2 regions of the Streptomyces sp. NPDC030143 genome follow, and region 1 is predicted to be linked to the other one. Evidence: predicted binding sites of a transcription regulator. Region 1 holds the regulator's gene; the other holds the start of a gene.

Evidence for each region. Region 1 encodes HrcA, which represses chaperone genes, less so after heat shock. Its sites were predicted from a motif close to TTNGCACTCNGNNNNNCNGAGTGCNAA; they were not measured.
Region 2: groES (co-chaperone GroES) is a predicted target of HrcA. The motif match lies at 1,335-1,361, and genes of this name have one in related genera.

What each region holds. Positions count from the first base shown of each region.
Region 1 covers NZ_JBVIAY010000003.1:229,411-233,071, forward strand. The annotation lists gene ACZ4YY_RS07185 (nitronate monooxygenase) at 1-43, opposite strand, end outside; gene dnaJ (molecular chaperone DnaJ) at 110-1,243, opposite strand; gene hrcA (heat-inducible transcriptional repressor HrcA) at 1,244-2,260, opposite strand; gene ACZ4YY_RS07200 (MBL fold metallo-hydrolase) at 2,402-3,136, shown strand; gene ACZ4YY_RS07205 (DUF3097 domain-containing protein) at 3,168-3,661, shown strand, end outside.
Region 2 covers NZ_JBVIAY010000010.1:107,634-111,294, forward strand. The annotation lists gene ACZ4YY_RS19255 (polysaccharide deacetylase family protein) at 1-515, shown strand, start outside; gene ACZ4YY_RS19260 (polysaccharide deacetylase family protein) at 512-1,201, shown strand; gene groES (co-chaperone GroES) at 1,508-1,816, shown strand; gene groL (chaperonin GroEL) at 1,939-3,564, shown strand; gene ACZ4YY_RS19275 (ester cyclase) at 3,647-3,661, opposite strand, start outside.

The sequences.
Region 1 (3,661 bases):
GCACGATCGGATGGGGGCAGAGATCGGTCAGCGCGGAGGACATGACGGCATGTTGTCACGTCCCCCGAACAAGTCCGAATCGGGCCTTCCCCTTGTCGCCCGGCCTGGGTCAGCGCCCGTTGAACGCGTCCTTCAGCCGCGAGAACAGCCCCTGCTGCCCCGGCTGGAACTGCCCCTGCGGCCGCTCCTCGCCCCGCAGTTTGGCCAGTTCCCGCAGCAGCCGCTCCTGCTCGGGGTCGAGCTTCGTCGGCGTCTGGACCTCGACGTGGACGATCAGGTCGCCGCGGCCGCCGCCGCGCAGATGGGTGACGCCCCGCCCGTGCAGCGGGATCGACTGGCCGGACTGGGTGCCGGGCCGGATGTCGACCTCCTCCAGCCCGTCCAGCGTCTCCAGCGGCACCTTGGTGCCGAGGGCCGCGGCCGTCATCGGGAGGGTGACCGTGCAGTGCAGGTCGTCCCCGCGCCGCTGGAACATCGCGTGCGGCAGCTCGTGGATCTCGACGTACAGGTCTCCGGCGGGACCGCCGCCCGGGCCGACCTCGCCCTCACCGGCGAGCTGGATGCGGGTGCCGTTGTCGACACCGGCGGGGATCTTCACGGTGAGCGTCCGCCGGGAGCGGATGCGGCCGTCGCCGGCGCACTCCGGGCACGGGGTCGGCACGACCGTGCCGAAGCCCTGGCACTGGGGGCAGGGCCGGGAGGTCATGACCTGGCCGAGGAAGGACCGCGTCACCTGCGAGACCTCGCCGCGGCCGCGGCACATGTCGCACGTCTGGGCGCTGGTCCCGGGAGCGGCGCCCTCGCCGCTGCAGGTGGCGCAGACGATCGCCGTGTCGACCTGGATGTCCTTGGTCGTGCCGAAGGCCGCCTCCTCGAGGTCGATCTCCAGCCGGATCATCGCGTCCTGGCCGCGGCGGGTGCGCGAGCGCGGTCCGCGCTGGGACGCCGTGCCGAAGAAGGCGTCCATGATGTCGGAGAAGTTGCCGAAGCCGCCGGCGCCGAAACCGCCCGCGCCGCCGCCCGCCTGCGAGAGCGGGTCGCCGCCGAGGTCGTAGACCTGCTTCTTCTGCGGGTCCGACAGCACCTCGTAAGCGGCGTTGATCTCCTTGAACCGCTCCTGGGTCTTCGGATCGGGGTTGACGTCCGGGTGCAGCTCGCGGGCGAGCCGCCGGAAGGCCTTCTTGATCTCTTCCTGCGACGCGTCGCGGCGCACGCCGAGAACGGCGTAGTAGTCCGTGGCCACCTACGACTCCGCCAGGATCTGTCCGACGTACCGTGCCACTGCGCGTACCGCTCCCATCGTTCCCGGGTAATCCATGCGGGTCGGTCCGACCACGCCGAGCTTGGCGACTGCCTCGCCGCCCGAACCGTAGCCGACCGACACCACCGACGTGGAGTTGAGTCCCTCGTAGGCGTTCTCGTGGCCGATGCGCACGGTCATGCCCGAATCGCCCGCCTCGCCCAGGAGTTTGAGGAGCACGACCTGCTCCTCGAGGGCCTCCAGGACGGGCCGGATGGTGAGAGGGAAGTCATGTCCGAAGCGGGTGAGATTGGCGGTGCCGCCGATCATCAGCCGCTCCTCGTTCTCCTCGACGAGGGTCTCCAGCAAGGTGGAGAGCACCGTCGAGACCGTACCGCGGTCCTCCGCCTCGAAGGCGTCCGGCAGGTCCTCCACCAGACGCGGCACGTCGGTGAAGCGGCGGCCCGCGACCCGGCTGTTCAGCCGCGCGCGCAGATCCGCCAGCGAGGCCTCGCCGAACGGTGCGGGGCAGTCCACCATCCGCTGCTCGACCCGGCCGGTGTCCGTGATCAGCACGAGCATCAGCCGGGCGGGGGCGAGCGACAACAACTCCACGTGCCGCACGGTGGACCGGGTCAGGGACGGGTACTGCACGACGGCGACCTGCCGCGTGAGCTGCGCGAGCAGCCGTACCGTCCGCGCCACGACGTCGTCGAGGTCGACGGCGCCGTCGAGGAAGTTCTGGATGGCCCGCCGCTCGGGGGCCGTCATCGGCTTGACCCCGGCCAGCTTGTCGACGAAGAGGCGGTACCCCTTGTCCGTGGGAATCCGCCCCGCGCTGGTGTGCGGCTGGGCGATGTACCCCTCGTCCTCGAGGGCCGCCATGTCGTTGCGGACCGTCGCCGGGGAGACGCCGAGGTTGTGCCGCTCGGTGAGCGCCTTGGAGCCGACCGGCTCCTCGGTGCCGACGTAGTCCTGGACGATGGCGCGCAGTACCTGGAGCCGTCGTTCACTCAGCATGGGCGCACACACCTCCAGAAGTCGTCCCCTTGCGCCTCGCCTGGCACTCGTCACATCCGAGTGCCAGCGTCCCCCGGGCCAGTGTACGGCGGTGGGGTACACCCGGGGCAAGGTCGGGCCCCGTACGGCTAGCGTCGCGGTATGACGGTGACTTGGGAAGAGCTCGGATGGGAGCGGGTCGCGGCGGGGGTCGGACGGCGACGGCTGCCGGTGTGGGACTGCACGGCCGGGCTGGTCGTCGGGGCCGGGGCGGCGCTGGTGGTGGACGCCGGGTCGAGCCTCGCCGAGGGGGCGGAGCTGCGGGCGGGGGCCGAGCGGCTGACCGGTCACCGTGTGACCCATCTCGCGCTCACCCACCCCCACTTCGATCACGTCCTCGGCGCCGCGGCGTTCACGGGCGCGGAGGTGTTCGCGGCGGTGGGAGCGGAGTCGGTGCTGACGCGGGGCGGCCTCGGGGCCGAGGAGCTGCGGGCGGACGCGGTGCGCAACGGGCTGGACGCGGCGGTGGCCGCTCAGTCCGTGGACGCCCTGGCCCGCCCGCGCCACCCGGTCTCCGGCGAGCGGACGCTCGACCTCGGCGGCGGCCGGCGGGTGCTGCTGGCGAACGTCGGTCCCGGCCACACGGCCCACGACCTGGCGGTGCTGGTCCCGGGCTCGCCGGGGGTCGTCTTCTGCGGCGACCTGGTGGAGGAGTCGGGCGAACCGCAGGCCGGCCCCGACGCCGTCCCGTCCCGCTGGCCGGCCGCCCTCGACCGGCTGCTCGACCTCGGCGGCGAGGACGCGCTGTACGTGCCGGGGCACGGCGCGGTCGTGGACGCGGCGTTCGTGCGGGCGCAGCGGGACGCGCTGGCGTCCCGGTTCGGCGTGTCGCCGTGATCGGCCCCGCGCTTCTCCTATCGTCATCCGAATGCGCCAGTACTCCGCCGATCTGACCCCGCCCTGGAAGAAGCCCCGGCCGGTCCCCGAGGTCCCCGCGGAGCCCGGACTGGTGGTGGAGGAGCCGGGCACCGGTTTCTGCGGTGCGGTGGTCCGCTGCGAGGCGGGCACGGTCACCCTGGAGGACCGCTTCGGCAGACACCGGGTGTTCCCGCTGGAGCCGCGCGGTTTCCTGCTGGAAGGCAGGGCGGTGACGCTCGTACGGCCCGCGTCGGGGCCCACGCGCCCCACCCGGACGGCATCCGGGTCGGTCGCCGTCCCCGGCGCCCGCGCCCGCGTGGCCCGCGCCGGCCGCATCTACGTCGAGGGCCGGCACGACGCCGAGCTGGTCGAGAAGGTGTGGGGCGACGACCTGCGTGTCGAGGGCGTGGTGGTGGAGTACCTGGAGGGCGTGGACGACCTGCCGTCGATCGTCGACGACTTCGCCCCGGGCCCGGACGCGCGCCTCGGCGTCCTGGTGGACCA
Region 2 (3,661 bases), on a different contig from region 1:
AGGACCCGGCGTTCCTGCGCATGATGAGCGACCTCAAGATCCCGTACACCGCCTTCCTCAGCGACTACCTCGTCAAGGAGGACTACGGCTACTTCAAGAAGATGCAGGCCGCCGGGGTGTCGCTGAACAACCACACCCTCCACCACCCCTACCTGCCCGGACTGTCGTACAGCCGCCAGAAGCGCGAGATCTGCGGCATGCAGGACGTCGTCCAGAAGCGCTACGGCACCCGCCCCGAGCTCTTCCGGCCGCCCTTCGGCAACTACAACGGCGCCACCCTGCGCGCCGCGAAGGCATGCGGCGTGAAGTACGTGCCCCTGTGGAGCGAGGAGGTCTTCGTCGACCGCTGGGAGTACCGCGAGTGGGACCGCGACCTGCACCCCGGGGACATCGTCCTGAGTCACTTCCGCGGTCGCGGTGACTGGAAGGGCACGATGCCCGACATGATCCGCCGTTTCCTCGACCTGGTCACCGCGAAGGGGTACGCGGTGGCGCGCCTGGAGGACTACCTGTGAGGTGGCGGGGACCGGTGGCCGCGGCCCTGACGGCGCTTCTCCTGACGGGCTGTGCCCGCCTCGCGCCCCCCGCGCCCCCGCCCGCCCCCGGCCCGCGCGCCGTGCTCCCGCCGGTCGTGGACCACGTCCCGACCCGCGACAGGGTCGTCTTCCTCACCTACGACGACGGCGCCGAACGCGACCCCCGCTTCATCGACCTGGTCCGCGAACGCCGACTCCCGGTGAGCATGTTCCTCACCGACAGCGTCGCCGGCCCGGGTTACGCCCACTTCGCCCGCCTGCGCGCGGTCGGCGCGAGCCTGCAGAACCACACCCTCGACCACCTGGCCCTGCGCGGCCTGCCCTACGCCGGCCAGCGCGCCGAGATCTGCGGCCAGCAGGACAAGCTGCGCTCCCGCTTCGGCCTGCGCCCCCGCCTCTTCCGCCCGCCCTACGGCGCCTACGACACCACCACGCTGCGTGCCGCCGCCGACTGCGGCGTCACCGCGATCGTCCTGTGGCGCGCCTGCATGGGCCCGACCGACCTCACCTACACCCACGGCCCCCACCGCCTGCGCCCCGGCGACGTCATCGCCGTGGACCCCGACGCGTTCCCGGCGCCGGCCCTGCGCGACCGCACCACCCGTCTGCTGCGGCACATCAGGGAAGAGGGCCTGAGGGTGGGCCGGTTGGAGGACTACCTCTGATCGCCGCCCGGAGGGCGCCGTGGAGACGGGCGGGGCCCGTGGAGCGGCAGTCCACGGCACCGCCCGCCCCGGCCGACGGCAGCCGGAACAACCCGCGAGTCCGCCCCGAAAACCCGCCGACGCGCGGCGGCCATTGGCACTCCGCTTGACCGAGTGCTAACCCCGGTCATAGTCTCAGCCCTGGCACTCCCCCCTGGAGAGTGCCAACACAGCGACGGGCAGGTCCGGCACCCGCGACGACGGATCGACCTGGTCGCCACCTCAGACAGTTAACCCCGTGAGATCTCCGAAGGGGGAGGTCGGATCGTGACGACCGCCAGCTCCAAGGTTGCCATCAAGCCGCTCGAGGACCGCATCGTGGTCCAGCCGCTCGACGCCGAGCAGACCACGGCCTCTGGCCTGGTCATCCCGGACACCGCGAAGGAGAAGCCCCAGGAGGGCGCCGTCCTCGCCGTGGGCCCGGGCCGCTTCGAGAACGGCGAGCGCCTGCCGCTCGACGTCAAGGTCGGCGACGTCGTCCTGTACAGCAAGTACGGCGGCACCGAGGTGAAGTACAACGGCGAGGAGTACCTCGTCCTCTCGGCTCGCGACGTCCTCGCGATCATCGAGAAGTAAGTCATCTCGAAGCACACATTGCTTTGAACCACTGCGCCCCTGGCCCCCGCGACCATTGATCAGCCGGGCGCCCGGGGCGCAGTGTCATTCCACCCGATAATTCCGAGAGGGCTCCCGCTGTCATGGCGAAGATCCTGAAGTTCGACGAGGACGCCCGTCGCGCCCTCGAGCGCGGCGTCAACAAGCTGGCCGACACGGTCAAGGTGACGATCGGCCCCAAGGGCCGCAACGTCGTCATCGACAAGAAGTTCGGTGCCCCCACCATCACCAACGACGGTGTCACGATCGCCCGTGAGGTCGAGATCGACGACCCGTACGAGAACCTCGGCGCCCAGCTGGTGAAGGAGGTGGCGACCAAGACCAACGACATCGCGGGTGACGGCACCACCACCGCCACCGTCCTGGCCCAGGCCCTGGTCCGCGAGGGTCTGAAGAACGTCGCCGCCGGCGCCTCCCCGGCCGCCCTGAAGAAGGGCATCGACGCCGCCGTCAAGGCCGTCTCCGAGGACCTTCTCGCGTCGGCCCGCCCGATCGACGAGAAGTCCGACATCGCCGCCGTGGCCGGGCTGTCCGCCCAGGACCAGCAGGTCGGCGAGCTCATCGCCGAGGCGATGGACAAGGTCGGCAAGGACGGTGTCATCACCGTCGAGGAGTCCAACACCTTCGGTCTGGAGCTGGACTTCACCGAGGGCATGGCCTTCGACAAGGGCTACCTGTCGCCGTACTTCGTGACGGACCAGGAGCGCATGGAGGCCGTCCTGGAGGACCCCTACATCCTCATCAACCAGGGCAAGATCTCCTCCATCGCCGACCTGCTGCCGCTGCTGGAGAAGGTCATCCAGACCAACTCCTCCAAGCCGCTGCTGATCATCGCCGAGGACGTCGAGGGCGAGGCCCTCTCCACCCTCGTCGTGAACAAGATCCGCGGCACCTTCAACGCCGTCGCCGTCAAGGCCCCCGGCTTCGGTGACCGTCGCAAGGCGATGCTGCAGGACATGGCGACCCTGACCGGCGCCACGGTCATCTCCGAGGAGGTCGGCCTCAAGCTCGACCAGGTCGGCATCGACGTGCTGGGCACCGCCCGCCGCATCACCGTCACCAAGGACGACACCACGATCGTCGACGGCGCCGGCAAGTCCGAGGACGTCCAGGGCCGCGTCGCGCAGATCAAGGCCGAGATCGAGAACACCGACTCCGACTGGGACCGCGAGAAGCTCCAGGAGCGCCTCGCGAAGCTGGCCGGCGGCGTGTGCGTGATCAAGGTCGGCGCCGCCACCGAGGTGGAGCTGAAGGAGAAGAAGCACCGTCTGGAGGACGCCATCTCCGCGACCCGCGCCGCGGTCGAGGAGGGCATCGTCTCCGGTGGTGGCTCGGCTCTGGTCCACGCCGCCAAGGTGCTCGAGGGCGGCCTGGGCAAGACCGGCGACGAGGCCACCGGTGTCGCCGTCGTCCGCCGCGCGGTCGTCGAGCCGCTGCGCTGGATCGCCGAGAACGCCGGCCTGGAGGGTTACGTCATCACCTCCAAGGTCGCCGAGCTCGACAAGGGCCAGGGCTTCAACGCCGCCACCGGCGAGTACGGCGACCTGATCAAGGCCGGCGTCATCGACCCGGTCAAGGTCACCCGCTCCGCCCTGGAGAACGCCGCCTCCATCGCCTCCCTGCTCCTGACGACCGAGACCCTGGTCGTCGAGAAGAAGGAAGAGGAAGAGCCGGCCGCCGCGGGCCACGGCCACGGCCACTCCCACTGAGCGAACCGCTCGCAGAAGGCCCCCGCTCCTTCCCGGAGCGGGGGCCTTCCCCGTTCGCCGTCCCTCGCGGGCTTCGGACCGGCTACCGACCGAGTAC